Regions from separate parts of the uncultured Oscillibacter sp. genome, predicted to be linked through region 2. Evidence: riboswitches for the same ligand, from Rfam matches in the RefSeq annotation. Region 2 holds a riboswitch; the other holds the start of a gene.
The links. A riboswitch is a leader RNA that binds a small molecule or an ion and turns the genes downstream of it on or off. The one in region 2 is predicted to bind FMN.
Positions count from the first base shown of each region.

Region 1 (15,458 bases), on a different contig from region 2:
GAAAAACAGCCTCCAGGCGGGGGAGACCTACATCTTCTATGGCAGGGCGGAGGGGAGCCTGCTCCGCCGCCGGATGGCGAATCCCGTGGTGGAGCCGGAGGGACGGCGGGAGGCCACGGGCCGCATTGTCCCCGTCTACCCCCTCACCGCCGGGGTCAGCCAGATGATCCTCTCCCGGTCCATCCGCCAGGGGCTGGACGCCTGCGGGGATATTCTGCCTGACATCCTGCCGGACCAGGTCCGGCGGGAGCACCAGCTCTGCCGGGTGGGCTACGCCTATGAGAACATCCACTTCCCCGCCGGCGGTCAAGCCCTGGAGCTGGCCCGGCGGCGGCTGGCCTTTGAGGAGCTGTTCCTCTTCACCCTGGGCCTCCGGCGGCTGCGGCAGCGGCGGGAGACCGTGAAGGTGGAGCCCTTCCGCCCCGTGGACATGGGGCCGTTTTACAGGGCGCTCTCCTTCACCCTGACGGAGGCCCAGGGCCGCTGCGTGGAGGAGGCCCTGGGGGACATGGCCTCCGGCAGGCCCATGAACCGCCTCTGCCAGGGGGACGTGGGCAGCGGCAAGACCATGGTGGCCGCCGCCTGCGTGTACTTCGCGGTGAAAAACGGCCGCCAGGCGGCGCTGATGGCCCCCACGGAGATTCTGGCCCGGCAGCATTACGAGGGCCTGGCCCCCCTGATGGAGCCTTTGGGGGTCCGCTGCGCCCTGCTCACGGGGTCCCATACCGCGAAAGAGAAAAAGGCCCTGGCCGCGGGCCTGGCCGCGGGGGAGATCGACTTTGTGGTGGGCACCCACGCCCTCATCACCGGGGGGGTGGAATACCGGCGATTGGGGCTGGTGGTGACGGACGAGCAGCACCGCTTCGGCGTTGGGCAGCGGGCGGCCCTGGCGGGGAAGGGGGACCACCCCCACACCCTGGTCATGTCCGCCACGCCCATCCCCCGGACCCTGGCCCTGATCCTCTACGGGGATTTGGACGTGTCCGTCATCGACCAGCTTCCCCCGGGGCGGCGGCCCGTCCAGACCTCCTTTGTGGACAGCCGCTACCATCCCCGGATTTATCAGTTCCTGCGCAAACTGGTGGGGGAGGGGCGGCAAGCCTACATTGTCTGCCCCCAGGTATCCGAGAGCGAGGAGGGCGGAGACGACCGGAAGGCCGTGACGGAGTACGCCGCCAAGCTCCAGAAGGAGGTCTTCCCGGACCTCCGGGTGGCCTATGTCCACGGGAAGATGAAGCCCAAGGAGAAGGATGCGGTGATGGCCGCCTTCGCCGCCCGGGAGACGGACATCCTGGTGTCCACCACCGTTATCGAGGTGGGGGTGGACGTGCCGAACGCCGCCGTCATGGTGGTGGAGAACGCGGAGCGCTTTGGCCTCAGCCAGCTTCACCAGCTCCGGGGCCGGGTGGGCCGGGGAGAGTGGCAGTCCTATTGCGTCCTCGTCTCCGACAACCAAAACGAGGAGACCCGCCGGCGGCTGAAGGTTATGGTGAAGACCGCCGACGGCTTCAAAATCGCCGAGGAGGACCTGCGCCTCCGGGGGCCCGGGGACTTCTTCGGCCAGCGGCAGCACGGTCTGCCGGGGCTGCGGGTGGCGGACATTGGCTGTGACGCCCAGCTCCTGCGGGAGGCCCAGGCGGCGGCGGACGCGCTGCTGGAGCGGGACCCGGAGCTGAAAAGCTGCCCCGCCGCGGCGGAGCGGATGGCGGAGCTGTTTACGGAGGCGGAGCTTACTTTTTCCTGAGGGGAAAGACCGTCCGGCCCGGAGAAGGGACCTCATGGACGCCACGGACGCGGCGGAAATGCGAACAAGCGCCGGAGAAGTCATTCTTCTCCGGCGCTTGCCCTTTATTCGCCCTCTTCCGCGGAGGACTCCGGCGGGTTTCCGCCCATCTTCATCTCCTGCCATTTCTCCTTGGTGATGAGGAGCTGCCGGGGCTTGGACCCCTCGAAGGGCCCTACATACCCCCGCTCCTCCAGCTGGTCCACCAGGCGCGCGGCCCGGGAGTAGCCCAGCTTCAAGCGCCGCTGGAGCATGGACGTGGACGCCTGCCCCGTCTCCAGAATGACCTCCACGGCGGCGGGGAGGAGCTCGTCCTCCTCGCTCTCCTGGGGCTCGGCGGAGGGCTTTCCGGCTTTAGCGCCCTTCTCCTGGACGGATTCCTCGATTTTGGCAATCACGTCGTCGTCGTACTGGGCCTCGCCGGTCTGCTTGACGAAGGACACCACCCGTTCGATCTCCTCCGGGGTGATGAAGCAGCCCTGGACCCGGGTGGGCTTCCCGGCCCCCAGGGGGGCGTAGAGCATGTCGCCCCGGCCCACTAATTTTTCCGCGCCGCCGTTGTCCAGGATGATCCGGGACTCCATGGAGGAGGCCACGGCGAAGGCGATGCGGCTTGGGATGTTGGCCTTCATGAGGCCGGTGATCACGTCGGCAGAGGGCCGCTGGGTGGCGATGACCAGGTGCATCCCGGCGGCGCGGCCCATCTGGGCCACCCGGCAGATGGATTCCTCCACCTCCTTGGCGGCCACCAGCATCAAATCCGCCAGCTCGTCGATGACCACCACCACGCTGGGCAGGGGCTCTATGCCCTCCTTCGTTCTGGCAAGCTGGTTGAATTCCTCCAGCTTCTTGACCCCGTGCTCGGAGAAGGTCTTGTAGCGCTTCATCATCTCGAACACCGCCCACTGGAGGGCTCCGGCGGCCTTCTTCGGGTCCGTCACCACGGGGATCAGCAGATGGGGGATGCCGTTGTAGGGGGCCAGCTCCACCATCTTGGGGTCCACCATGATAAAGCGCACGTCCTCCGGTGTGGACTTGTAGAGGAGGCTGATGATCAAGGAGTTGGTGCACACGGATTTGCCGGAGCCGGTGGTGCCCGCGATGAGTACGTGGGGCAGGGTGCCGATGTCCCCGATGACGTTCCGCCCGCCGATGTCCCGGCCCAGGGCGAAGGCCACGTTGGACTTGTGGGCGGCGAAGTCCCGGGACTCAATCACGTCCCGGATGAGCACCGGAGTCACCTGCTTGTTGGGCACCTCGATGCCCACCACGGAAATTTTATCGGGAATGGGGGCGATGCGCACGCCGGTGGCCCCCAGGGCCAGGGCGATGTCGTCCGCCAGGTTGGTGATTTTGGAGAGCTTGACCCCCTGCTCCAGGATGAACTCGTAGCGGGTGACGGAGGGGCCGTGGATCACGTCGCCGGGGGCGGCGTCCACGCCGAAGCTGGTCAGGGTCTCCGCCAGGCGGCGGGAGTTGTTCCGCAGCTCCGCCCCGGCCTCCACATGGTTTTCCCCCTGGTTCGCGTGCAGCAGATCCACCGGCGGATAGGGGTATTCCCCTTCCTCCGACGCCAGCTTCTCCTCGATTTCCGCGGCCACGGCGGCGGTCTGAGCCGCCACCTCCTTGGCCGTCTCGGCCTTGCCGCTGCGGGTGAAAGCCTCCGCCGTGGGCAGGGTCTTCTCCGGCTGGACGGGGGCGGGCTCCGGAGGGACCGGCTCCGGACGGGCCGGTTCCGGGGCGGGCGCCAAGGGTTCCGGCGTCACCGGGATGGAGGCGGCGGAGGGAACCGGCTCCGGCACCGGCGCGGGAGGCGGCACGGGGATGGCCGCCCGGGGGCGCTCCGGCTCGGGCTCGGGAACGGGCTCCGGCTTTGGGGCGGGGGCCGCTTGAAGCACCTGGTCTGGCGTGGGCTGGGCGTCGGCCTTGTGGCGGAAGAAGCCGGTGAATTTCCCGGATTTCTCCGGCCTCGCGGGCCGCTCCTCGCCGTCCAGGGGGATGTCGATCTGGGGCTTAGGCCCGGCGGCGGCCCGGCGCTTGGGCGGGTCCACAGGGGTCAGGCGGATGGCGGGCTCGGGCGGCTCCTCATAGGGCAGGCGGTTATTCCGCCAGCCGGCGAAAGCCGCCAGGGTCAGCCGCAGGGACACAAAGAGCAGGGCCACGAACAGAACGGTAAATAAAATCACCGAGGCCAGGGAGGAAAACACGGCGGCGGACCCGTTGGCCAGCACGCCGGAGACGGCTCCGCCGGACTCCAGGGCCACGCCGTCGGCCCAGATGGCCCCCAGCATCTTGAAGAAGGAGGGCTCATAGACCTTCTTGCAGAAAACCAGATGGGTCAGGCAGCCGAACAGCGGCGGCAGCAGCAGGGCGCAGGTGGTCCGCAGCTGGACGGGGCGGCCCCGGTGGAAAATCAGGATCAGCCCCGCCAGCACCAGGGCGGGACCCGCCAGCCAGTAGCCGTAGCCGAAGAGGCCCTTTAAGAGCTTGGCGAAAAAGTCCAGAAACAGGGCGTTGACGCCGAAGTAGCCCACAAAGACGCACAGGGCCAGCACCAGCAGCACGCCGCCGGTAACCTCCCGGCGGATGGGCTGCTTCTGCGGGGGCTTTTTGGTGGATCTGCCGCCGGTTTTTTTGGCGGCGGGTTTCTTTTGTGAAGAGGAAGCCACGGTTATGTACCTCCAAGAGTCCGAAATTGGTCACTTCTGTGTGAAGATCAAGGCCAGGGTGACAATGCCCGCCAGCCAGCAGTAATAGGCGAAGAAGCCGAACTTCCCCTTGTCCGCCACCAGCTTGATTAGGCGGATGCAGGCGTAGCCCACCACGGCGGAGACCGCCACGCCCACAAGATAAACCGGCACCTCCGCCCAGAGGATCTCGCCCTCCAGCGCGTCCTTGAGGCTTAGGATGTTGGCCCCCAGAATGGCGGGGATGGACATGAGGAAGGAGTAGCGGACGGCAAATTTCCGATCAAAGCCCACGAAGCACCCGGCGGTGATGGTGGTGCCGGACCGGGAGATCCCCGGGCAGGTGGCCACAGCCTGCCCCACGCCCACCAGCAGGGCGTCCAGCATTGTCGCGGATTTCTCCGTCTTCCGCCCCCGGCGCACGCGGTCGCTGGCAAAGAGGAGGCAGCCGGTGGCCAGCAGCGCGAAGGCCACGAAGTACATGTTGTCCCCCAGGGATTCGATGGTGTCCTTGATAGGCAGCACGGCGAAGAGAGGCAGGGTGCCCGCGATGATCAGCAGAATCATCCGCCGGGCGGGGGGGACGCGGCTGGGGGTGGTCCTGTGAACCAAATCGCTCACGCCATAGAAGAACTCCAGAATCATGTCCCGGATGTCCTCCCAATAAGCGGCGAATACGGCGAACAGGGTGCCCAGGTGGAGCAGCACGTCAAAAAAAGGCGGCACCGACGACGCGCCGGAGACGTTCAGCAGGTGCTCCGCAATGGCCAGATGGCCGGAGCTGGACACCGGCAGGAACTCGGTCACCCCCTGGATGACGCCCAGGAGGACGGAGGAAAACAGGGTCAAGGGATTCACACTCCTAACTTGGGGATTTTTTCATGCAGAATACAGTATACCACGGACGGGCTGTAAATTCCAGTCATATTTCCAGAAGACAAAAAAGACGGAAAAAGGCGGAGGCCGGGACTTTTCCCGGCCTCCGTTTGAGATTACGCTTACAGCAGATACGTGTACTTGTTCAGCACCGTGAGGATGAATACCTCGATGTCCGCGGGCAGCTCGTTCTTGCCGCTCAAATCCGCCTCGAAGACCTTCCCGTCCAGCCGGACCAGGACCTTGCTCCCGCCCAGGGGCAGGAAGCCCTGGTTGTTCACGCTCTCGTCAAAGCCCTCCCGGGTCTTGAACAGGGTGAACTTATCCCGGTAGGGGGCGGAGTCGTAGGGGCAGAAGATGGCGCAGTTGCCGCACTCGTTGCACATCCGGTCCACATGGAGAATCTCATGCCGTCCGTCGGGCAGCTCCACCACCACGTTGGCCCGGTTGGGGCACACGTCGGCGCAGACCTGGCACACCACGTTGCAGGTCAGGCAGCGGCCGCCCTCGCACTTGGCGGACTCGCAGAGAATGCCCTTCTTGGCAATGGCGTCCGCCCGGGAGGCCACGGCCTTGGCGGGAATCTCAAACTTGTGGGCCTCCCCAATGACGGCGTTTGCGAACCACTGGGCGTCGGCGATGCCCTCCACCACCGTGGCGGGGCCCCGCATGGCGTCGCCGCCGGCGTAGACGCCCTCTACGTTGGTGCGGAAGTCCGGCAGACCCTTGGCGTCCACCTCCACGCCGCTGGCGGTGAAGAGCTCGCTTTCCACCTTCTCGCCTACGGCGGAGATGACGGTGTCGCACTCGATTTCCACAAATTCCCCGGTGGGCTCCGGCTTCCGGCGGCCCTTCTCGTCGGGCTCGCCCAGCTTCATTTTCTCGCAGCGGAGCTTGCCGTCCTTCTGCTCCACGGGGGCCACCAGCTCCAGGAAGCTCACGCCGTCGGCAACGGCCAGCTCCAGCTCCTCCGCGTCGGCGGGCATGTACTTCTTGGTCCGGCGGTACACCAGGGTGGAGGACTTCGCCCCGGCCCGGAGGGCCGCCCGGGCGGCGTCCATGGCGGTGTTGCCGCCGCCGACCACCGCAACATGGCCCAGGGATACGTCTTTTCCGGCCTTCAAATCCTTCAGCCAGCCGATGACGGGCACCACGTTGCCGGGGATGTCCAGCCGCCCGGCCTTCCACGCGCCCACGGCGAAGAAGATATGGGTGTACCCCTGCGCTTTCAGCTCGGCAACCGAGGGGGCGGGGGTGTTCAGCTTGATCTCCGCGCCCATCTTGGCGACCAGGGCCGCGTCCTTGTCGATGGCCTCGTCGGAAATGCGGAAGCCGGGGATGACCTGGCGGACAATGCCGCCCAGCTTATCGGCTTTTTCAAAGATGGTGACGGGGATGCCCGCCCGGCCCACGAAGTAAGCCGCCGCCATGCCGGTGGGGCCGCCGCCGATGACGGCCACCTTCTTGCCGCTGTTGGCGGGGGCGGGGGCCTTCACCTTGGACAGATATTCGTCATAGCCCCGCTCCGCGGCCACCAGCTTGGTGGCCCGGATCTGGACGGAATCATCGTAATAGGTCCGGGTGCACTTGGTCTGGCAGCGGTGGGCGCAGATGGTGCCCGTGATGAAGGGCAGGGGGTTCTTCTCGCAGATGAGCCGCAGGGCGGAGGCGTACTCGCCCTTCCGGCACAGCTCAATGTACTCGGGAATGTCCTGGCCGATGGGGCAGCCGCCCTTGCAGGGAGCGGTGAAGCAGTCCAGCAGGGGCACCTTCTCGCTGAGCTTACGGCTGGGAAGGGGCTTCACGGCCTTGACGTGGTACTTATCGGACCGGGCCGCCAGGGCCAGGGCCTCGATGCCCGCCACGTCCACGCCGGTGAAGGGCTGGAACTCCAGGGCGTCCAGCTTGTCGCCGATCTGGACGAAGCGCTGGTAGCCGCCGGGCTTGAGCTCCGTGGTGGCCATGGTGATGGGCCAGATGCCCAGGGCAAAGAGCTTGTCGATGTTCAGCGCGTCGGCGCCTCCGGCGTAGCTGATGCGCATGCGGCCGCCGAACTCCTTGGAAATCCGGGCCGCCATGGTGGTGGTCAAGGGGAAGAGGGACTTGCCCGCCATGTACATTTCCTCGCTGGGCAGTTCTCCGCCCTTCACGTCCACGGGGAAGGTGTTGGAGAGCTTGAGGCCGAACTCCACGCCGGTCTTGTCCGCCAGGGCCTGGAGGCGGCGGAACATGGGCACCGCGTCCGCGTACTGGAGGTCCTCGTTAAAGTGGTGGTCGTCGAAGGCGATGTAGTCGTAGCCCATGCCGTCCAGGATGGACCGGGCGGTCTCGTAGCTCAGAATGGTGGGGTTGCACTTGACGAAGGTGTGGAGGTGTTTCTTCTCAATCAGGTAGCTGGCGATGCGTTCAATCTCGTCCGGCGGGCAGCCGTGGAGGGTGGAGAGGGTGACGCTGCCGGAGACATGGGGCGTGATGGCGTCGATGAAGGCGCTTTCGGCGGGGAAGAACTCCTTGAGGACCCGGATGCACTCCTGGAAGATGGGGGTCTTGGAGGCGTCCACCATCTCGGTGAGGAATTTGTCCACCTTGGGCCCCTGGATGCCCTCCAGGTCGTAGCCCACGGACATGTTGAAGACAAAGGCGTCAGGATCGCCCAGGCCGTAGACCTTGGCCATGATTTTACAGGCGCACCAGGCTTTTACATACTCCTCAAAGGCCTGCTGGACGTACAGCTCCGTGGACCACTCGCAGTTGTAGCACTCGTCCTCCGCCAAAATGCAGGGCCGGCTGATGCAGGCGGCCAAATCCGTGCCGTCCATCTTCTGGACGGTTTTCAGCTCGAAGAACCGGGCTCCGGCGAAGTAGCCGGCGATGATGTTCTGGGCCAATTGGGTATTGGGGCCGGCGGCGGGGCCGAAGGGGGTCTCGATTTTCTCGCCGAAGATGGGCAGGGTCTTGACGCCCGCCTTATAGGGCTTGTGGACGCCGAAGACGGTGCCGTCCTTTTGATACTCGGCGGTTACCCAGGTCATGAGTTCCCGGAACGGGATGGGGGTCATGAGTTCGGACATTGTGATACCTCCATAGAATAAATTTTAAGCGTTCAATCAAAGTGTTTTTCCGGTGGAATCTAAAAATTCCTTGAATTTTAGCCAATAGCTGTAATGGACAGAGGCGTGGCCTTTGGGGTCTTTCCTGGGACGTTCCATATTCTCAAAATAGGCAATGAGCAATTTTCTGGCGGCTTCCATTGTCCGTTCGTTTGAAAATATTTCTTGGAACGGAATTCCAATATTGTGGCGGTAAACATAGAAGACTTCGCTGGCTATATGGTCTGAATATGCGGAGGAATAGTGTGTGCTTAAATAATGGGCAAACTTTCGCTGCTGTTCCGGTATATCCATAGAAATTCCTCCCTTACAGGCAGCTGTTTGGGATGTTTCAGGAGATTACGGACAAATCCAAATAGAAAACCAACGGTGAACCTTAACATAGTGGTGCTTCAATACTCGCAGTGATTGAGCTGGCCCCAGAGCTTCTTGGAAACCTGGAGAATTTCGGCGTTGACGGCCTCCTCGTCGATTTCCGTCAGCTGGCGGTCTTTCATCAGGATTTTGCCGTTGATCATGGTCGTCTGGCACTGGCGGCCCGTCATGCCGAAGAGCATGTGCCCGTCAATGTTCGCGTCGGAAAACGGCGTGAAGGGCTTGTAGTCCATGACGATCACGTCCGCCGCCGCCCCGGCTTTCAGCACGCCCGTCTCCGGGAATCCGGCCCGCTGGGCCATCTTGGCGTTGTTTTTGAAGAGCATATCCGTCACCTCGCACCAGCCCACGCCGGGGAGGCAGGCGTTGTGCCGCTGAATCGTCAGGGCTGCCTTAATGCTCTCCAGCATGTCGTTGGTATAGGCGTCGGTGCCCAGGCCCACCAGGATGCCCTTTTTGTAGAGCTGGAGCACCGGGGAGCAGCCCACGGCGTTGCCCATGTTGCTTTCCGGGTTGTTGACGCACATGGTGTCCGTTTCTTTGATGATGTCCATTTCCGCCGTGTTCACATGGATGCAGTGGCCCAGGATGGTCTTGGGGCCCAGGATGCCGTGGTCCTGGAGGCGCTGGACCGGGCGGCGTCCGTAGTTCTGGAGGGAGTCATACACGTCGTTCATGCCCTCGGAGACATGGATGTGGTAGCCCACCCGGCCCCCGTTGGCGGCGGCCATCCGGTCGAAGGTCTTGTCGGAAATCGTAAACAGGGCGTGTCCGCCGAACATGGCCTTCAGCATGTCGGAGGGGCGGCTCTCGCAGTAGTCGATGAAGTCCTTGTTCTCCTGGACGGACTGGAGGGATTTTTCCTCGCCGTCCCGGTCGCTGACCTCATAGCACAGGCAGGCCCGCATACCCATGGACTCCGTGACCTTGGCGATTTCCATGAGGGAGCCGGGGATCTCGCAGAAGGAGGCGTGGTGGTCGAAGATGGTGGTGACGCCCTGCTTGATGGAGTCGATCACCAGAGCCTGGGCGCTGGCCTTCGTAGCCGCCAGGTCCAGGTGGCGGTCGATGTACCACCACTGGCCGTCCAGCACCTCGTAGAAGTTGGTGGGGGCGTAGCCGTTGATGCTGAGGCCCCGGGCCAGGGCGGAATAGATGTGGGTGTGGGCGTTGATGAGGCCGGGCATGATGACCCCGCCCTTGGCGTCCACGAATTCCGCCTGGGGATATTTCGCCTTCAGGGCGGCGGTTTCGCCCACCTCGACAATTTTCCCGCCGTCGGTGACCACGCCGCCGTCGGGCAGGTAGCCGGTGCCGCTGGGGTCCCGGGTGATGAGCTTGCCGTTTGCCAGTAGGATCATAAGAAAAGTCCTCCTTGAATTGAATTTCGGGTAAAAAAAGAAAGGCGCCCCAAATCCACTCGGACTTGAAACACCTGTCGGCCCGCATGGAAAGACAGGTGCGGGCCCGTGCGCGCGGCACTCCGTTGCAGCCATCTATCCTTGCTTTATTACGTTTATTGTACCGAAGAGCCCGCAAAAATGCAAGCCCCCAAACAGAGAACTTCCCCGCCTCTTTTTAGACAAAACGCCGGAAACTTCCTGCCCGTCCGGGGGCTTTTCCTGGGACCGCCGTCACTGGGGCGGGGCCTCTACATAGGCGCAGATGCGCGCGAAGGTCTCTTCGCTGAGATCGTGCTCCACCTTGCAGGCGTCCGCCGCGGCCTGTTCCGGGGAGACGCCCATCAGCTCGAAGAGCCGGGTGATGGTCTTGTGGCGGCGGTAGATGCGGCTGGCGATTTCCATGCCGGTGGCGGTCAGGGTGATGTTCCCGTCTCCGGCCATGACGATATAGCCGCTCTCCCGCAGCTTTTTCATGGCGATGCTGACGCTGGGCTTGGAATACCCCAGCTTGTTCACCACGTCGATGGACCGGACCTGGCCGGACTGCTCCTGGATGATCAAGATGGACTCCAGGTAATCCTCCGCGGATTCATGTATGACCAAGACGATGCGCCTCCCTTCTGCTTAAGTTTACCATGATAACAAAGATTTCCAAAAAATGCAAGTTGTTTTTGTCACAAGGCCCGGAAATTTTTGGAAATCTACCCAATGAACGGGGGATCGGGGGAAAAACGGGACGGAGCCGTCAGGCTCCGCCCCAAAATTTGCGGCTGCGAGGGGTTCCCGATTCAGATTTTTCCCGCCAGCACCAGCACCAGCAGGACGAAGGTCGCCAGCAGAGCCAGGGAGAACAGCAGGAAGCCCGCGTCGAAGCGGTCGCCGCTCTGGACGCTCTCCCGCTCGGGGGCCAGCCGTGCCTTCCGCAGGGCGGTGACCACGGGCTTGTAGAGGAGCAGGATCAAGGCCATGTTCAGCCCGCCCTTCACCAGGTTAAAGGGGAGGAACACGGTGGGCAGCATGGAGGCGACGGTTTCCCGGGGAATGCCCATGTAGAGGGGGGTGATCAGGTAGTTCCAGAGGATCATGACCACCGTCAGCACCACGGTGCCCAGGGCCAGGCCCAGGACCGCGCCCTTCCGGGTACGCATTTTCTTGTAGACAAAGGAGGCGGTGCAGCAGAAGGCGCAGGTGGCCAATACGTTCATGACAAGGCCGATGGGGCCGGTGTCGCTGACAGTGAACATCTCCACCAGGGCCACCACAATGGAGATGATGGCGGCGGAGAGGGGCCCGAAGAGGAAGCCGCCGATGCAGACCACGGTGTCCTTCACATCCATCTGGAGGAAGCCGGAGATCTGGGGCAGCATCTTGCTGAGGAGCATGGCCACATAGGTTAGGGCCGTCAGCATGGCCAGGGAGGTGACGGTCTTGACGGCGCTTTGGGATTCCCGGTGCATCCGGAGCTCGGCGGCGGCTCCGGCGGCGTACTCGTCGGCGGGGGCGGTGGTGACATTGGACTCGTAGTTGGACATAAGAAAACACTCCTTTACATACTTGAAAACACCCTGGATGCTTTGGCTTCTCCAAGGTGAACAAGCAGCAAAGAAGCGCGCCGAAAGGCGCGGCTCAAGCCGCACTCATCTTCTTCCATCCAGACTGTGACTGTTGGTCCCGGAGTTTCACCGGGTCAGCGGGGGCCGTGCTCTATAGAAAACGGCCTCCGGTCGCGGACTGTACCGCCAGTGGGGAATTGCGCCCCGCCCTGAAGACAAAGTATTCAGTTCTGTTTCCTGGGCCTAGTATACGATAGTCCGCCGGAAAATGCAAGCCCTAATTTTGCTCTTTTCATATTGGAACGGATGTGCTATCATAAAGGCATCAAACGGAGAGGAGGACGCCCATGAACCGTGTCATTCTCCACTGTGACCTGAACAGCTTCTACGCCTCCGTGGAGCTGCTGGACCACCCGGAACTGAAAAAGCTCCCCGTGGCCGTCTGCGGGGACCCCTCTTCCCGTCACGGCATCATCCTGGCGAAGAATGACCCCGCCAAGGGCTTCGGCGTCCGGACGGCGGAAACCATCTGGCAGGCCAGGAAGAAGTGCCCGGAGCTGATCCTCCTGCCGCCCCACCACCGGCTTTACCGGGAGTACTCCCGGAAGGTCAACGCCATCTACGACGAGTACACCGACCTGGTGGAGCCCTTCGGCATCGACGAGAGCTGGCTGGACGTGACAAACACCCTCCACCTCTTCGGCATGGATGGGGCGGCCCTGGCGGATACCCTCCGGCGGAGGGTGAAAAAGGAGCTGGGTCTGACCCTCTCCGTGGGGGTCTCCTTCAACAAGGTCTTCGCCAAGCTGGGCAGCGACTACAAAAAGCCCGACGCCACCACCGTGATTTGCCGGGAGAACTGGCGGGAGCTTGTCTGGCCCCTCCCGGCGGGGGATATGCTCTATGTGGGGGGTGCGGCGCAGAAGCTGCTGGGGCAGTACGGCGTCCGGACCATCGGAGAGCTGGCGGCGTTCCCTCGGGAGACGCTGGAGGAGCTGATGGGCAAGCTGGGGGGGCAGATCCACGACTACGCCAACGGGCTGGACCGGGAGCCGGTGCGCTCCCGCCACACCCCGGAGGCGGTGAAGTCCGTGGGCAACGGCACCACTTTCCCCAAGAACCTCACCACCCGGGCCCAGGTGGCGGCGGGCGTCCGCCTGCTGTCGGACAGCGTGGCGGGACGCCTCCGCCGGGCGGGGCTTTACGCCGGAGGGGTTCATGTGACGGTCCGGGACCCGGCCTTTCACGACCGCTCCCGCCAGCGGCAGCTCCCGGTCCCCACCCATTTGATTCGGGATATTTCCGCCGCCGCCCTGGAGCTGGCGGAGGAGCTGTGGAAGCCCCCCAATCCCGTCCGGGCCCTGACGGTGACGGCGATTCATTTGACGCCGGAGGAGGAGACCTATGAGCAGACGAATCTCTTCACCGCCGGAAGCGCCCCGGACCGGGAACGGCAGGAGCGGCTGGAGGCCGCCATGGACGGCATCCGGCGGAAGTACGGCGGCGGGTCCATCGCCTTCGGCGGACGGACGCCGGAGGACCCGGAGGAAGGGGGAGGCTTCCGAAAGAAGGGTTTTTCTTGACGGGGGAAAAATATATGATATAATTGAGAACGGGGTGAAGAGGATGAGCGATATGGAAAAGATCCTGGAAATACTTGGGGCAATGAACCGGCGGATGGATACAATGCAGGAAGACATATCGGTCCTGCGATCTGGTTCCGCTACGAAGGAAGATGTAGGGGCTCTCAAGGAAGATATGGGATCTCTCAAGGAAGATGTAGGAACTCTCAAGGAAGATGTAGGAACTCTCAAGGAAGATGTAGGGGCTCTCAAGGGAGATGTAGGAACTCTCAAGGGAGATGTAGGAACTCTCAAGGGAGATGTAGGAACTCTCAAGGGAGATGTAGGGGCTCTCAAGGAAGATGTAGGAACTCTCAAGGGAGATGTAGGAACTCTCAAGGGAGATGTAGGAACTCTCAAGGGAGATGTAGGAACTCTCAAGGGAGATGTAGGAACTCTCAAGGGAGATGTAGGAACTCTCAAGGGAGATATAGCGGCACATAAGAGAGAGATGGCTACAAAGGAAGACCTCCGGCATGCCAAGGGCGAGATGATGGCCCTGATGGAGGCATACTTTGAGCCCAAGTTTGACCTCCTGGCCGAGCAGATTAAGCTGATTCAGGAGAAGCAGGTTCCGATGGAGACTATGGAGCAGACTGAGGACCGCCTTGACGTTCTGGAGGCGGTTGTTAAGAGTCATTCTGCGGAAATCCGAAGGCTGAAAAAAGCGCAGTGACGCGCAATGCTATAGATGGATATTTATGAGGGGAGCGGCTGTAGGCCGCTCCCCTTTCACTCTTTATCAATGTGGTTCTGAATCCGCTGCATGATCATCTCCAGGGCCACCAGGTTATGGCCCCCCTCCAAAACGATGATATCGGCGTACTTCCGGGAGGGCTCCACATACTGCTCATGCATGGGCTTTACCGTGGTCAGGTACTGGGTCACCACGGACCGCAGGGTCCGTCCCCGCTCCTCCACGTCCCGCAGGCAGCGGCGGAGGATGCGCTCGTCCGCGTCGGTCTCCACAAAGATCTTAATATCAAACAGCTCCCGGAGGAGGGGCTCGTGGAGGATCAAAAAGCCCTCCACAATCAAAACCTTGGTGGGGAAGATCTCCACCGTCTTGTCCGTCCGGTTGTGGTCCACATAGGAGTATACCGGGCACTGGACGGAGCGGCCCTCCCGCAGCTCCCGGAGGTGCCGGATCAGAAGGTCCGTCTCAAAGGCGTCGGGGTGGTCGTAGTTCTGGAGGGCCCGCTCCTCGTAGGTCTTGCCCTCCTGCCGCTTGTAGTAGCTGTCGTGCCCAATCACGGTGACGCTGCCGCCAAAGTGATCCTTCAAATGCTGGGCCAGGGTGGTTTTGCCGGAGCCGCTTCCCCCGGCGATGCCGATGATGATGGCGTTCATACCGTGTTCCTCCCGTCGGTTCGATTTGATTCCCCAAGTTCCATTATATGGTTCCGGGGCGAAAAAGCAAGGAGAACCTGAAAAGTTCACAAATTTTGACGAACTCGCACTTGACGGCGGCTTGGAAAATGGATATGATAGAAAATGCGATGATAACAAAACCCGCGGGGTTTTGACGATGAAGATCACATAAAGATCACATACGGGAGGACCGACATGGCAATGAAGCGCTGCCCCGTCTGCGGGGAGAGATATTCCGACACCTATAAAGAGTGCCCCTTCTGCGAGGAAGAGGAGTACTGGGAGGACGAGCAGCAGGAGCCTGCACGCCGCCCCATCCTCCGGGAGGGGGTCCGAAGCCCCGGCGGCCATGGAGGCCACGGCGGGCGGAGCGCCTACAGCATCGTGACGCCCATTTTGCTGGTTTTGATTGTACTGATGGCCCTGCTGCTGGTGTACCTTCTCTACGGGGACAAGCTCTTCGGCAAGGACAAGGACCCGGAGGACAACAAGCCCGGCATCACGGAGCCGCAGCAGCCGGATGTTTCCACCCCCGCGCCCGGCAATACCCCCGCTGTGGACCCCGGCGAAACGGACGGCCCGGACGCCTCCGGCGATCCCGGCGCGGAAGAACCCGGCACGGACGCTCCGGAACTTCCGGGCACCAGCACCGCGCCCGAGGGAAGCGGCACGACACCC
Region 1 covers NZ_CATMPS010000009.1:22,907-38,364, forward strand. Annotated here, with positions in the region: gene recG (ATP-dependent DNA helicase RecG) at 1-1,744, shown strand, start outside; gene Q1M04_RS06675 (DNA translocase FtsK) at 1,849-4,452, opposite strand; gene Q1M04_RS06680 (undecaprenyl-diphosphate phosphatase) at 4,483-5,328, opposite strand; gene ygfK (putative selenate reductase subunit YgfK) at 5,469-8,417, opposite strand; gene Q1M04_RS06690 (hypothetical protein) at 8,454-8,750, opposite strand; gene ssnA (putative aminohydrolase SsnA) at 8,849-10,192, opposite strand; gene Q1M04_RS06700 (metal-dependent transcriptional regulator) at 10,466-10,837, opposite strand; gene Q1M04_RS06705 (ECF transporter S component) at 11,023-11,766, opposite strand; FMN riboswitch at 11,870-12,008, opposite strand; gene Q1M04_RS06710 (DNA polymerase IV) at 12,135-13,370, shown strand; gene Q1M04_RS06715 (hypothetical protein) at 13,423-14,085, shown strand; gene udk (uridine kinase) at 14,142-14,759, opposite strand; gene Q1M04_RS06725 (SH3 domain-containing protein) at 14,976-15,458, shown strand, end outside.
Region 1: another riboswitch for FMN. It lies ahead of Q1M04_RS06705 (ECF transporter S component); the one in region 2 lies ahead of Q1M04_RS02460 (ECF transporter S component).

Region 2 (15,458 bases):
GCTACGCCGTGGTAGCCTATCAGACGGCCTACTTCAAGTGCCACTACACTCGGGAGTACATGGCGGCCCTGCTGACCTCCGTGCTGGACAACTCGGATAAGGTGGCGGGCTATATCAACGAGTGCCGGGACTGCGGCATCGCCCTGCTGCCCCCGGACATCAACCGCTCCCTGGACCGCTTCACCGTGGAGGAGGGAGGCATCCGCTTCGGGCTGGTGGCCATTAAAAACATTGGCCGGGGCTTTATCCAGGCCGTCATGAAGGAGCGGGAGGCGTCCGGCCTTTTCCGGTCCCTGCCGGACTTCTGCCGCCGCATGGCGGGCAGCGACATGAACAAGCGGGCGCTGGAAAATCTGATCCGGGCCGGGGCCTTCGACTCCACCGGGGCCCGGCGCTCCCAGCTCATCCAGATCTATGAGAAGGTGCTGGACGCCGCGGCGGCCCGCCAGAGGCAGAACCTGGAGGGACAGCTGGACTTTTTCGGCATGTCCCAAAGCCGGGGCCAGGCGGCGGAGGACGTTCATCTGCCGGATATCCCGGAGTTCACGGCCCAGGAGCGGATGACCATGGAGAAGGAAACCACCGGCCTCTATCTCTCCGGGCATCCGATGGACGCTTACCGGGATATTGTGCGGCGGCTGCGGGTCCCCCAGATTGGAAAGGTGCTGGAGGACTTCAACCAGGAGAACGGCCCCGCCCGCTTTGCCGACGGGCAGTATCTGACCCTGGCGGGGGTGGTGACCTCCAGCAAGACCAAGACCACAAAAAACAACAGCCTCATGGCTTACGTGGTGGTGGAGGACGAGACCGGGTCCATTGAGATGCTGTGCTTCAGCCGGACGCTGGACGTCTGCGGGCCCTACCTCCGGGAGAACCAGGCCGTGGTGGTGAAGGGGAAGCTGTCCGTCCGGGACGAAAAGGCCCCACAGCTCATGTGCGATTCCGCATATCCGCTGGAGACGGCGGAAGGGGGGCTCCCGGCCCGGCTTCCCGCCGCGAAAGAGGACAAGCTGGTGAAGGGGGAAACCCTGTATTTGAAATTCCCCTCCCTGGACCACCCGGCGGTCCGGCACCTGAAGCTGGTGTTCACCATGTTCCCGGGAGACGCCCAGGTGAAAATGGTTATGGCGGACACCCGGAAGGTGTACGGTACGCGGGCAATGCTCCACAGGGCCCTGATTGAAGAGGCCAAGGAAACGCTGGGAGCGGAAAATGTAGCCGTCAAATAAAAAGCGCGGGTACGGAATCTTCCGTACCCGCGTTTTCTATTCGTTTTCCGCCGTCAAGGCTTGGATGATCCGGCCATAGAGCTTTTGCGGCGCTTCCTGGAACCGTTTGGCCACCGCCTTGGCCTGAGCCTGGTCCACCATCATCAATTTGAGATCTATCACGCCGCCCTTGTCGTCGGTGAGCTGGAGGCGCACCGTATAGGTCCCGTTTGGCCTCTGCTCGACGGAGGCCTTTACCTGCCGCCGGCGGAGGAGCTTACGGTTCCACTCCTCCAGGTTTTTGTCACAGCGCTGGCGGATAGAGTAGGGGAGGCTGGACTCACAGGCGGCGCCGTTCCTACGTCCCTTGTCCGTAAGAGCGTAGAGGCCGGAGGCGGAGAGGGTCAGGTGCCCGGTGCGGACCAGGTCGGCCAGGCAATCGGAAAAGTCAAAGTAGTCAATGGCGTCGTCGCAGAGGGTCAGGTCCAGGATGGCGTCAAAGGGCGCCGGTTCCTCAATTCTGGCGGCGATGTAGAGAATCAAAAATTTAATTTCCAGTTTGTCCTGGATAAAGCCCGGCATAGCGGCGGCCTCCTCTCCGGTTTTCTCGCAAGAAGCGTGGTGTTTTTTTATTATACCCCGCCGGAGGGAAAAAGACAAGTCTGCCTGAACAGGCGGAGGTGGAAATTTGTCGAAATTTACCGGAAAGCACCTTGACGGCTCTTGCCGACATTGGTATCATAGGGACAGTTCTAAACTGGAAAGGCGGCGGCAAGATGAAAAGAAGAACGCTGGCGATCTTATTAGCGGCGTGGATGCTCTTGACCCTGGGGGGCTGCGGGGGGAAGACAGACCCGGTCCCGGAGCCTGAGCCCGCAGAGAAAACGGACCCGCTCCCAACGCCTGAACCGGAGCCGGAGCCGGAACCCGCTGTTCCGGCGGGGATGAATCCGCTGACAGGCCTGCCTATGGAGCCGGAGTATGAGAACCTGCGGCCCATTGCCATCATGCTGAACAACCTGAAGGCGGCGCAGCCCCAGCTGGGCATCTCCCAGGCGGATATTATCTACGAGGTCCCGGTGGAGGGGGGCATCACCCGGATGCTGTGCCTTTACCAAACGGTAGAGGGTGTGGATATTCTGGGAAGCGTTCGCTCCGCCCGGCCTTACTTTGTGGAGCTGGCCCTGGGACATGACGCGGTGTATGTCCACGCCGGCGGCAGCCAGGAGGCTTATTCCAATCTGCGGAGCTGGAAGGTGGACCATATGGACGGCGTCCGGGGCGGAGAGGACGCAAAGATTTTCTGGCGGGACCCGGACCGGAGAAAGAATAACGGCTATGAACACAGCCTGATTACCTCCGGGGAGAAAATTTTAGAGTACCTGGAAAAGGGCAAGATCTCCACGGAGCACGCGGACGGCTGGAATTCTATCCAGGCGTTCACGGAGGACGGAACCCCGGCGGCGGGGGAAGCGGCGGAGCATATCAAGGTCCGCTTCTCCAGCTATAAGACTGGGACATTTGACTACGACGCGGCCACAGGGAAGTATCTGGTGGGCCAGTACGGCAAGGAACATGTGGACGGCAGCACCGGGGAGCAGGTCGGCGCTGTCAATGTGCTGGTGCTGAAGACCTCCACCGCCGTCCTGGATGAAGTGGGCCGCCTCCGGGTCCAGACCACCGGCGAGGGAGAGGGGCTTTTCTTCTGCGGCGGCAAGGCGGTCCCCATTCAGTGGAGCCGGAAAGACCGGAACAGCGCGTTTGCCTACACGCTGGAGGATGGCCGCGCTCTGGCCCTGGGCCAGGGGAGCAGCTATGTCTGCATCATCAGCCCTAAGACCAGCACGGTGGAATACGAATAAGCGAAGGGACCGCCCCGTTTCCGAGGCGGTCCTTGGTTTTATTTGCGGCAGGCGCAGCAGCATTCCTCGTAGTTCTCAGGCATCCGCACCGTGTTGGGCGGGAAGAACTCGCCCACCGGGAAGGAGATGTTCCGGAAGATGCCGCAGGGGTCTTCGGTACCGCTGCCGCAGGAGCACTCCTTATCGGGCATACAATAGTCGTATACGGGGACCAGGAGCTGGGAGTCCCGCTCCAGCCGGACGATGGAGAACTGGCCCAGAGTGACGTAGATGCGGCGGCTGTCGTCGCCGCTGGAGAGCTCCCCGTCGAAGCAGCTGTTGACGAAGGAAGGCACCTCGCACAGCTCGCAGTCGCAGTCCCGCTTGCCGCAGCAGTCCATGATCCGGGCATCCAGGACGATGGGGTCCACGGCCTCGACTACGGCGATGGGGAGATTGGAACGGCTGGTGAGCTGGAGGTCCGGCTCGCCGGTGCGGAGCTCGGAGGAGAAAATTTTGGCGTTCCCCTCGCTGCCGAAGAGGATGGCCCGTTTGTCGAAGACACAAAGGCCCTCTACCGTAACAGGGGCGGGGCAGCTCAGATACGCTTGCAGGGTGACGGAGTAGAAGAAACGCATGTCGACGGTGTAGAAGCCCCGGTTGAAGCTGACGGGCTCCACGTCCACATAGACATAGAGCAGCTTGGCGCTGCCGCCCTTGACGGACAGGGCGCGGTTAATGACATCCACATATTGAAGCTTGGGATAGAAGCGCAGGTCCTCGATGCAGTCCTTGTCACGGCAAGAATCGTACACTTTCCGTGTATGAATGCAAACTGCCTCTCGGATGCCGCTGAGGTCCTCCACGGGACCGGGCATGACTTTCTCGGGCATTGCAATACCTCCTAATAAGTAGCTGGCGAAAGAACAAGGTCCTTTCAATCCAGTGTATGCGCCGCCGCCCGGGAGGTGAGGGAGGAGGCGCTATTTCAGTTCCTCCCGCAGGAGGGCGTACATGCAGTAGGACTGCACCCGCCCGTTTTTATAGACGCCCCTGCGCATAGTGCCCTCGCAGACGAAGCCCGCCTTTTCCAGCACCCGGCGGGAGCCCAGGTTTTCCGCAAAGGGCTCTGCGAAAATGCGGAGGATGTCAAAGCGGTCAAAGGCTTCCCGGCAAATCTGCCGCACCGCCTCCGTCATGATGCCCCGGCCCCAATAATCCTCTGCCAGCCAGTAACCCAGCTCAGCGGATTTTTCGTATACATCGTCCTTTCTGGAGACGCTGATACTGCCGGCGGCCCGGCCGTTGACGGCGATGGCCCGCATGAGCTGCCGGGTTTCGCCCTGAGCGATGCAGTCTTCCACAAACCACTTCGCGTCCGCCAGGGTGTAGGGGGAGGGGAAGATGTTCCGCAGATTCGCCGCAATGTTCGGGTTATCCGCCGCCTCCGCGACGGCCTCTATGTCTGCCCGCCGCCAGGGCCTCAATATAAAGGATGTCATAGTCTGCCTCCCAAGATAAAATTTGACATTTATTATATCACGGGGACGGACGGCTGTCCACCACCTTGGGGCCGGTTCAGGCCACAATTTAATGTTTCTCTTGACATGAGCGGCAAATAAACCTATAATAATGAGCGACAACTGAATAGAATGAATGTCTTCAAGGCAGGGTGAAATTCCCGATCGGCGGTAAAGTCCGCGAGCATGTAAATGCTGATTTGGTGAAAGTCCAAAACCGACAGTATAGTCTGGATTAAAGAAGGTGTATTGGATATGTCAGTATTAATCTGATACTATGCACTTTTTGCCTATCCGTCAAATGCTTTGTCGACATTTTTCAATACACCTTAAAATGGTAACACCTAAAGGCATTTCATTGCTTTTAGGTGTTAATTTTTTTAGGAGGTATTTTCATGAACAGTACAACAAAAAAGATCACAACAATCAGTATGCTCTGCGCTTTTGCCTATGCCGCCACTTTCATTGGGCGCGTTCCGCTTGTACTCTTTCTGAAGTACGACCCAAAGGACATTATCATTGCAACCAGCGGATTGATTTTTGGCCCGCTTGCCTCATGTTCCGTCGCATTTATTGTCTCTTTAGTTGAGATGTTTACGATCAGTGAAAACGGCATTTTAGGTTTCTTAATGAATGTTATTTCAAGTTGTTCCTTTGCGTGTACCGCTGCATTTGTTTACAAGAAAAAGCGCAAAATATCCGGAGCCATTGTTGGGTTATTATGCGGGTGGGGGTGTATGGTTGTAGTAATGCTGTTTTGGAATTATCTAATCACCCCTGTTTATATGGGCTATCCAAGAGAAGCCGTCGTAGAACTGCTAATCCCGGTGTTTCTGCCTTTTAACTTGATTAAAGGCGGCTTAAATGCAGCACTGACCATGATTTTATATAAACCTGTTGTTATAGCTTTAAGGCGGGCTCATTTAATCGAAGCAAATAGATTAAAACCTTAGGCCTTGTTTGAAAAATGGCAAAACGCCGTCTTTGGGCATCTTTTTCCGCCAGGACTGCGTTGATTTGACTTGAAATCCGTCAGGATTCCCGCGTCAAATCGCCTTGCCTGGCAAAAAAATCTGCCCCAATCCGGCATTCCGCCAATTTTCAAACAAGGCCTAAGCAAAATTGAATGTTAGGGAATAAAATTCTTCTGGATGTTGAGCTGCTTCTTTCGGAACGCACCTGGCTTCCGCGGCTGCTCGATCACGCATCTTTTGTTACAGTCCTTTTTTCAGGGAGTGAAAAACGCTTGGCATTCTCCGTTTGGAAAACAAAGGAAATAACATAAAGAAAAGGCTTGCAAAACTTTCAGTATCTGGTATAATAGATACATTCTGATTATACAAAAGGAAGGAAGCTCGGAATGGATTACACAATTCTCATGTTGATCGTCATGGTGGCGATCATGTATTTCCTGATGATCCGCCCGGAGAACAAGCGGAAAAAGAAAGCCCAGGAAATGCGGGACAGCCTGAAAAAAGGCGACGTGATCACCTCCATCGGCGGTATTATCGGCCGGATTGTCTCTGTCGGAAAGGACACCATCGTCATTGAAACCAGCGACGACCGGGTCCGCATGGAACTGACCAAGTGGGCCGTCAGCTCCGTGGGCGTGCAGAGCGGAGAGCAGCCCGAGGAGAAGAAGGAGGAGAAAAAGCCCGCCAAGAAGGAAGAGGAAAAGAAGGAATCCGACAGTGGAAAGAACGACTGGAACCCGGAAATCTGAATTCTCATAAATCCGGTTCCATTTTGCCTCCGCCTCATGGCATAAAACCATCCTCCCCTGGAATATGCTCCTTTTGAGAGCATGTTTCGAGGGAGGATTTCTTATGGCGAAGGGACGAAAAAAACTTGCGGTGTGGCAGGGCTTTTTGGCAGGGGGACTGCTGTCGCTGGGCGTGTATCTGCTGGGTTTGATGTTTTTGGCGCTGCTGATGGTAAAGGGTACGCTGTCGGAGGGCGGAAGCTTTCCTATGGTGGCGGCGCTGTGCATTGTGGCCGCCCTGGCCGGGGGCCTGCTGACGGTGCGCCTGACCTTGAGGAGAGCGGGAGGCGTTCTGACGGCGGTCATGTTCCTGTCCGTGCTCCTCCTGGCGGGCTTGGGTTTTTGGGAGGAGATCGCCTGGCTGGGCCAGGGAGGCGTCCTATTGCTCTGCGGCCTGGCCGGGGGACTGTTGGCCGGGGTTGCCGGGCCCAAAAACCGGCGGCGGCGGAAATGAAAAATGAGGTTCTTGTTGGATTGCACAAAAGTGCCGTTCTTTTCCAAAATATCCCTCCGGCGGCGCAGCCGGCCCGCCGCCGGAGAGGGGAGGGGAGGGGGACGCAGATATGGGATGCGCGGAGGATGCGGCCCCCTAAATATGGGCAGCGGCGCAGCCGGCCCGGCTGGCTGCGCCGCTCTGTTTGAGCGGTTTACATAATGCGGTTTACATAATATTTTGTCATAAATCCCAAAAAGATTCTTTTTTGGGGGAAACATCTTGCAGAAAGCAAAAAAATGAGCTATATTATTAATGTAAATAAATCTTATGCGGTTGCACACCTTCTTACTTGCCGTTACCGGCAGGAGGGTGTTTTCTTATCTGACTGCAAGTTATCCGACTTTTCTAAAAATGCGTATAAGCCGCCGGCCCTCCTCATAGGATGAGATGAGGTGAGGCGCTTTGAAGTGGAAAAGGCGGGAGACGGCGGAGTGGAGGCGGCAGTTGTCCCGCCTGTTGGTTCTGGCGCTGTTTTTTTTCGCCGGCATTCTTTTGGGACAGGTTTTTTCCAGTCGGGTTCCGGATACCACGGGCGATGAGCTGGCCCGCTACCTGAAGGATTTCTTGAAGGTGGGAGAGGAAGACCCGTCTCCCCGGGCGGCGCTGTCGGCGGCGGTTTTGTATTTTCGTTATCCGCTGGCGGCGTTTTTGCTGGGATTTGCGTCCATCGGTGTGCTGGCGCTTCCGTTAGTGACCGGGGCTTTCGGCGGCTTTTTGTCCTTTTCCGTCTGCTGTTTCACGGCGTCCTTTGGCCCGGACGGGGTGTTGCTGGCGCTGGCGGTGTTCGGCCTCCGGTGCGTGGTGACGCTGCCCTGCTATTTCCTGCTGGCCGTTCCGGCGCTGGAGCGCTCGGCAGCCTTAGCCTGTCTCTCTCTGGGCGGCGGGCGGAGAGCCGGTCCCGCTCTGTATGGCCGGGAGTGGTGGGGCCGCCTGGCGGTCGTCGCGGGGGTGCTGCTGGCAGGGGTCTGTGCCGACCTGATGCTGACCCCCTGGTTTTTGCGGCAGCTTTTAGAGCGGATGCTGATTGGATAGGAAACACGGTTTCTGATTGGTAAGACTGGTAAAGAGAGAAGGGATTGCTACGGACGAGATCGCGCGTTATGAGGAATATCTGGTGCGGGAGAAACACGCCTCCCAGAATACGGTGTCTTCTTATCTGCGGGACATATCCCAGTTTGCGGATTATTTGCAGGCCCGGGGCCCGGAGCTGCTGGAGGTGACCGCCGAGACGGTTCAGTCCTATATGGACTGGATGCTGAGCCGGGGTAAATCCGCCGCTTCTGTGACCCGATTTTTGGCCTCCGTCAAATCCTTCTACAATTTTCAGATATTTAGCGGCAAGGTGAAGGCGAATCCCGCCAAGGGCGTCGCCGCCGCCAAGGCGGAGCGGAAGTATCCGAAGATATTGACCTCCAAGGAGGTAGACTTGTTCCTGGAACAGCCCCAGTGCGTGGACGCCAAGGGATTTCGGGACCACGCCATGCTGGAGTTGCTGTATGCCACAGGCATCCGGGTCAGCGAGCTGATTACCCTGGACCTGGAAGACCTAAACCTGGCGGCCGGCTTTATTCACTGTTCCAGCAAGGGCAAGGAACGGATTATCCCCTTATACCGCACGGCGGTGAAGGCCCTTCAGGACTATGCTTGGAAGATTCGGCCCCAGCTGATCTCCGATGAGGAAGAGACCGCCCTCTTTGTCAATATGAACGGGGAGAGGATGAGCCGTCAGGGCTTTTGGAAGATCATCAAGTATTACCAGGAAAAGGCGGGGATTGAGAAGGAGATCACGCCTCACACCTTGCGGCATTCCTTTGCGGTCCATCTGTTGGAAAACGGTGCGGACCTGCGGTCTATCCAGGAGATGCTGGGTCATGCGGATATCTCTTCTACGCAGATTTACACGCACGTCGTGAAGGGGAACTTGAAGGACGTTTATCAGAAAGCCCACCCGAGGGCCTGATGGGTACATAAAAACCGTCCCCGCAATGTAACCGTTTGAAATGTATGAAGGTACGGCAATCAAGGTGCTGTACCTTCGTTTTCTATGCCGGAACCGGAGGAAAGGCCCCCTTTCCTTCGCCGATGCACGCCGCGCCTAGGAGCATGGGGTTGGAAAAATCCAGCCCATGCCTTTTCCCTAGGCCCGCAAATCAACCGTTTTTTCTGTTGCGCATTCCAGTCAAATTTGCTATACTAACTAAGAATGCAAGCCGAAAGGGGCGGAGTATGCGGATATTAGGCATCGATCCCGGCTTTGCCACCATTGGCTTTGGACTGGTGGAGGCGGAACGGGGGCAGGCGCGGATGATAACCTATGGGGCCATTACCACCCCGGCGGGGCTGCCCCTGAGCCGGAGGCTTTACCAAATCGGCACCGACATGGAGGAGCTCATCAGCCGGTTAAAACCGGAGGTTATCTCCATTGAAGAGCTGTTTTTCAATACCAACATTACCACTGGCATCGCCGTGGCCCACGGCAGGGGGGTGCTGCTCTATGCCGCCGAAAAGTGCGGCGTGCCCCTGTACGAATACACCCCTTCCCAGGTAAAGCTGGCGGTGACGGGCTACGGCAAGGCGGAGAAACGGCAGGTGATGGACATGACCCGGCGCCTCTTGAAGCTGGAAAAGGTCCCCCGGCCCGACGACGCCGCCGACGCCCTGGCGCTGGCCTTATGCCACGCCCGGAGCTTTACCTCCCGGCTGCCTCGGAATGAGGGCGCGCCGGAGACGGTCTGACGAAGATAAAACGGAGGCGCTATGTTTTATTATCTGGACGGCACGGTAGCGGAGATTCTGCCCTATCTGGCGGTTATTGACTGCGGAGGCGTGGGCTATGCCTGCAAAACCACCAACAACACCCTAGCCGCGCTGAAAAAGGGCCAGCGGAAAAGGCTCTACACCTATCTGAACGTGGCGGAAAACATTTTCGAGCTGTACGGCTTTGCCACCCAAAGCGAATTGAAAAGCTTTCAACTGCTCATTGGCGTCTCCGGCGTAGGGCCTAAGGCAGCGCTGGCCGTCTTGTCCGCCGGCACGCCGGAGACATTGGCTATGGCCATCGTCACGGGAGATGAAAAGGCCCTGACCGCCGCGCAGGGGATAGGGAAGAAGATTGCCCAGCGCATTATTTTGGAATTAAAGGACAAGATGGCCAAGGAGTCCGCCGGGGGACTGGATTTTTCCGGCGGCAAGGGTGCGCCCGCTCCGGCGGTGTTTGGGAACAAGGCGGCGGAAGCCGCCCAGGCCCTGGCGGTGCTGGGCTACTCCAGCCAGGAGGTCTCCGTGGCCTTGAAGGGCCTGGATCTGGATTTGCCGCTGGAGGAGATTGTCCGGCAGGGGCTGAAGCGCATGGCTAAGCTCTAAACAGAAGAGATCGCAGTAACTGTATAGCAAATATCCTTTACAATATATTTTACGCTTTTTCGGCAAGGTTTTGCTTTTTAGCCCCCTAAATTTCCGGAAAGCTAAAACGCTTTACACGGCTTCTGCGGAACTATGCCGTAAGGAAGGTGCGTTTTTATGGCGAAATACGAGTACCGCTTCCATGGAAACTTTGACACGGCGCTGGACCGGCTCCACCAAGGCATCCTCAGCGGCAGCGTCACCGCCAGCTTTGAGGACGGCAGCGACTATTCTGCCGGAGGCGTCCGCTGCGCCGTGCGGGTCTATGAGCGCTACAGTCTTGCCGGGGGAAACCGGCTCAGCCTGACGCTGACGCTTCTGGGGCAGGGGGAGGAGCTGTTTCTCTCCGCCATTGCCGCCGGAGGCAGCCAGGGGATGTTTCTTAAGCTCAACACCTTTGGGGAGGAGTCCTTCCTGGAGAAGGTGCGGGAGCTGGCCGAGCGGCTGTGACCGTTTCAAGTGGAGGGAGGCGCCTGCGGTGATTTTATCCAGGCTGGTTGCTATTGGATTTTTGGGGAGCATTTTCGCGATGTTCCGTTTTGCCAAATACTGCCGTCTGCTGAACGGTCATGACCTGGAGCAGGAGGAGGCGGAGCGGTATCAGGCCAGGGCCCAGCGGTGGCTGGCGGCCGCGGGCACCCTGCTGGGTACGGCGGTGCTTTCCATCATCGCCGGCGGCATCTTTCAGTGAAATTTCCCGGGAAAAGGACGTGAGCGTTTGAGCATCGACTTTGGAAGCGATATTTACGAAGAGCCTATTGTGGCGAAAACCTTCCTCCAAGAGGACGCCCAGGAGAGCTCCCTGCGGCCCAAAAGCCTCCGGGATTACATCGGTCAGGAGAAGGCCAAGGAAAACCTGTCCATCTTCATCGAGGCCGCCCGGAAGCGGGAGGAGTCCCTGGACCACGTCCTGCTCCACGGCCCCCCGGGCCTGGGCAAGACCACCTTGGCGGGCATCATCGCCCAAGAGATGGGGGTCAACATCCGCATCACCTCCGGCCCCGCCATTGAGAAGCCGGGGGATTTGGCGGCGCTGCTGACCAACCTGAATGAGGGAGATCTCCTCTTTGTGGATGAAATTCACCGGCTGAACCGCTCTGTGGAGGAAATTTTGTACCCGGCCATGGAGGATTACGTGCTGGACATCATCGTGGGGAAAGGCCCGTCCGCCAACTCCATCCGGCTGGATCTGCCCAGGTTTACCCTTGTCGGAGCCACGACCCGGGCGGGCCAGCTTTCCGCGCCCCTGCGGGACCGCTTCGGCGTGACTCTGCGGCTGGAACTCTACACGCCGGAGGAGCTTGCGAAAATCGTTACCCGGTCCGCCGGAATTCTGAACGTGGACATTGTGCCGGAAGGAGCCTATGAAATTGCCCGGCGCTCCCGAGGCACGCCCCGAATCGCCAACCGGATGCTCCGCCGGGTGCGGGATTTCGCCCAGGTCCGGGCGGATGGCGTTATCACAAAAGACGTGGCGGACAAGGCCCTTTGTGCCCTGGAAATTGACTATCTGGGCTTGGACCCGGTGGACCGGAGGATGATGGAGGCCATCATCGACAACTACGGAGGCGGGCCTGTGGGCCTGGATACCCTGGCCGCCACCATTGGGGAGGAATCCGTCACGTTGGAGGATGTCTATGAGCCTTATCTGATGCAGCTGGGCTTTTTGACACGGACCCCCCGGGGGCGCTGCGTGACGCAGAAGGCCTATCAGCACCTGCATAAGCCCATTCCCGGCGGCGCGGCCCCGGAGGACGTGATGGAGCAGCTGCGGTTGTGAGCGGCGTGTATCTGGCCTCTGTCCGCCTCCGCCGGGAGCTGCCTGGGGAAAGCTGGCTCCGGCTTCTGGGGCCGGTAAATTACTTAATAGAGGGCGGCGTCCTGAACTTCGACCGGCCCGTCACCTTCCTGGTGGGGGAGAACGGGACGGGGAAATCCACCCTGCTGGAGGGAATCGCCGTGGCCTGCGGCTTCAACCCGGAGGGCGGCACCCGGAATTTCAATTTCTCCACCCGGGCCACCCACTCCGTGCTGGGAGAGTATCTGACTCCCGCCCGGAAACGGTATCCCAGGGATGGCTTCTTCCTCCGGGCGGAGAGCTTTTACAATGTGGCGACCAACATTGACGAAATGGATGAGGAGCCCTCCTTTTCCCCGAGGCTGATTGACAGCTACGGCGGCGTATCCCTCCACAGCCAGTCCCACGGGGAGAGCTTCCTGGCCCTGGTTCAGAACCGTTTCGGCGGGGAAGGGCTGTACCTGCTGGACGAGCCGGAGGCGGCCCTGTCGCCCTCGCGCCTCCTGACGCTGATGGGGGAGATGGACCAGCTGGTGAAGGCGGATTCCCAGTTCATCGTGGCGACCCATTCGCCGATTTTGATGGCGTTTCCCGGGGCCAGAATTTACGAGCTGAGCGAAGAGGGCATCCGTGCGGTGGAGTACCGGGAGACAGAGCACTACCAATTGACAAAGCGCTTCCTGGACGATCCGGAGCGGATGTTGCGGTATCTTCTGGAGGAGGAAATATGACGGAGTTTTTGTTCTGGCTGTTCATGCTGGCAACCGCCCTGCTGATTCCCGGGAGCATGCTTCTCCTGGGACGGAGCTTTGCGAAAAAACCGCCGGGGGAGATCAACGGCGGCTATGGCTACCGTACGGCCCGCTCCATGCGGAACCGGCAGACCTGGGAGTTCGCCCATGCCTACAGCGGGCGCTTCTGGGTCCGGGCAGGGCGGCCCACGCTGGCGGTTTCCCTGGTGTGGATGGCGCTGCTGTTTGGGCGGGACATTGGCACGGTGGGGAAGCTTGGCACAATTTTATCTGGAATACAACTGATCCCGTTCCTGGCGGTGATCCCCGCCACAGAGCGGGCGCTGAGGCGGGAATTTGACAATTTTGGAAGAAAGAGGTAACGAATCTATGGGCAAGCTATTTGGCACCGACGGCATCCGGGGCATCGTGGGGGAGAACCTGACGGCGGACCTGGCCTTCCGGGTGGGGCAGGCCGTGGGCACGGTTTTGATGGAGGAAAAGGGGGGGCAGCGCCCCACGGTGGTCCTGGGCAAGGACACCCGCATCTCCTCCGATTTGCTGGAGGCGGCGCTGATTGCGGGGCTGTGCTCCGTGGGTAGCGACGTAAAACCCGTGGGGGATATTCCTACGCCCGCCGTGGCCTACCTCACCCGGCAGGAAAAGGCGGACGCGGGCATCGTGGTTTCCGCCTCCCACAACCCCTATGAGCACAACGGCATCAAGGTTTTCAACAGCCAGGGCTACAAGCTCTCCGACGCGCTGGAGGAGCGGGTGGAGGAAAAAATCCTTTCTAAAGAACCCATGGCTCTCAAGACCAGGGGGGAACTGGGCCGCCGCCATCACGGCATGAAGCAGCTCAAGCGGGATTACATCGACTTCGTGGCCTCCACCATTGACTCGGATTTGGCGGGGCTGCGCATCCTGGTGGACTGCGCCAACGGCGCCGCCAGCGCCACGGCCCCGGAGCTGTTCGGACGGTTCAAGGCCCACACCGTCTTCCTCCACCGGACCCCCGACGGCGTGAACATCAACGACCGCTGCGGTTCTACCCACCTGGAGGACCTGGCGGCCCAGGTGGTAAAGGAGGGCTATGACATCGGCGTGGCCTTCGACGGCGACGCGGACCGCTGTTTGCTGGTGGATGAAACCGGCGGCGTGATAGACGGCGATAAGGTCATGGCCGTCTGCGCCCTGGACATGAAGCGCCGGGGCGCCCTCCGGGGAAACGCCATCGTGGCTACGGTGATGAGCAACCTGGGCCTCCACGAGTTCTGCCGCAATCATGGAATCGACCTGGCCTGTACCGCCGTGGGAGACCGGAATGTACTGGAGGAAATGCTCCGCCGGGATTTCCGCATCGGCGGCGAGCAGTCCGGGCACACCATCTTTACCGCCTTGGAGACCACCGGAGACGGGCAGGTGACGGCCCTTCAGTTCCTCCAGGTCCTGGCCCGGGCGGGGAAGAAGGCGTCGGAGCTGGCCTCCGTCTGCGCCGCCTATCCCCAGGTGCTTATCAACGTGGAAGTGCCCCACAGCGGCGGCGTGAAGGAGAAGATCATGGCCTCCCAAGAATTGGCGGAGGCGGTCGAAAAACAGGAGGCCGCCCTGAACGGGGAGGGCCGGGTGCTGGTCCGCGCCTCGGGGACAGAGGCCCTGATTCGGGTAATGGTAGAGGCAAAGACGACCGAAATTGCGCATAATACGGCCGATTTTCTGGTTAGCCTTATAAAATCACTAAAATTTTAGGGAAATCTCGCGTTTATTTTGATAATTTGCTTGACATTTTCCTTGGCAGATGGGTATAATACAACATGCACAATACTTATGAGAACGACATGCCGGAGATGGGGATGCAGAGCGATGAGGAATTGTGCCTCCTAGCCGCGTCGGGAAACCGCCTGGCGGAGGAAGCCCTCGTTACCCGGTATAACCGCCTGGTCCGCACCTGCGCCCGCCCCTTCTTCCTGGCGGGCGGCGACAGCGAAGATCTTACGCAGGAAGGTATGGTGGGTCTCATCACGGCCGTCCGGGAATACGACGCCGGGAAAGAGGCGTCCTTTCGTACCTTCGCTGAAATCTGCATCCGCAGCCGACTCTACTCTGTGCTCCGCGCCTCGGCGCGGGATAAGCAGCAGCCGCTCAATCAATCGCTATCCCTAGACGACTCCCATTTTGACAGCAATCCCCTCACCTCTGGGACCAATAATTTGGCGCAGCGTAATCCCGAAGATTTCCTGATCGACAGGGAACACACGGCAGCCCTCTTATCCGGTGTCCGGAAACAGTTGTCCGAGTTTGAAGCAAAGATTTTGGGGTTCTATCTGGACGGTCTTTCTTGCAGGGAAATTGCAAAAGCGGTGAACAAACCCCCGAAATCCGTGGACAACGCCGTGCAGCGCATTCGACGCAAGGTGGCGCGGCAATTACTTTCCGGCGATCTCAGCAAACGCTGAACGCAATATAATTTTCTTTTCAAAGAGAGGGTAAAATCATGTACGAAGACAAGACCTTAGTATGCAAAGAGTGTGGTCAGGAGTTCGTGTTCACCGCCGGTGAGCAGGAGTTCTATGCCGAGCGCGGCTTCCAGAACGAGCCCCAGCGCTGCAAGGCCTGCCGCGACGCCCGCAAGAACGCCGCCCGCGGTCCCCGGGAGTATTTCACCGCTGTCTGCGCCGCCTGCGGCGGCGAGGCCCGCGT
Region 2 covers NZ_CATMPS010000002.1:152,550-168,007, reverse strand. Annotated here, with positions in the region: gene Q1M04_RS02485 (DNA polymerase III subunit alpha) at 1-1,229, shown strand, start outside; gene Q1M04_RS02480 (DUF4364 family protein) at 1,266-1,790, opposite strand; gene Q1M04_RS02475 (DUF3048 domain-containing protein) at 1,985-3,070, shown strand; gene Q1M04_RS02470 (hypothetical protein) at 3,109-3,942, opposite strand; gene Q1M04_RS02465 (GNAT family N-acetyltransferase) at 4,033-4,551, opposite strand; FMN riboswitch at 4,704-4,819, shown strand; gene Q1M04_RS02460 (ECF transporter S component) at 4,965-5,522, shown strand; gene yajC (preprotein translocase subunit YajC) at 5,930-6,292, shown strand; gene Q1M04_RS02450 (hypothetical protein) at 6,396-6,785, shown strand; gene Q1M04_RS02445 (stage II sporulation protein M) at 7,230-7,859, shown strand; gene xerD (site-specific tyrosine recombinase XerD) at 7,885-8,787, shown strand; gene ruvC (crossover junction endodeoxyribonuclease RuvC) at 9,054-9,563, shown strand; gene ruvA (Holliday junction branch migration protein RuvA) at 9,585-10,190, shown strand; gene Q1M04_RS02425 (DUF6054 family protein) at 10,347-10,679, shown strand; gene Q1M04_RS02420 (hypothetical protein) at 10,708-10,920, shown strand; gene ruvB (Holliday junction branch migration DNA helicase RuvB) at 10,948-12,009, shown strand; gene Q1M04_RS02410 (AAA family ATPase) at 12,048-12,758, shown strand; gene Q1M04_RS02405 (SdpI family protein) at 12,755-13,141, shown strand; gene glmM (phosphoglucosamine mutase) at 13,149-14,507, shown strand; gene Q1M04_RS02395 (sigma-70 family RNA polymerase sigma factor) at 14,573-15,214, shown strand; gene Q1M04_RS02390 (zinc-ribbon domain containing protein) at 15,253-15,458, shown strand, end outside.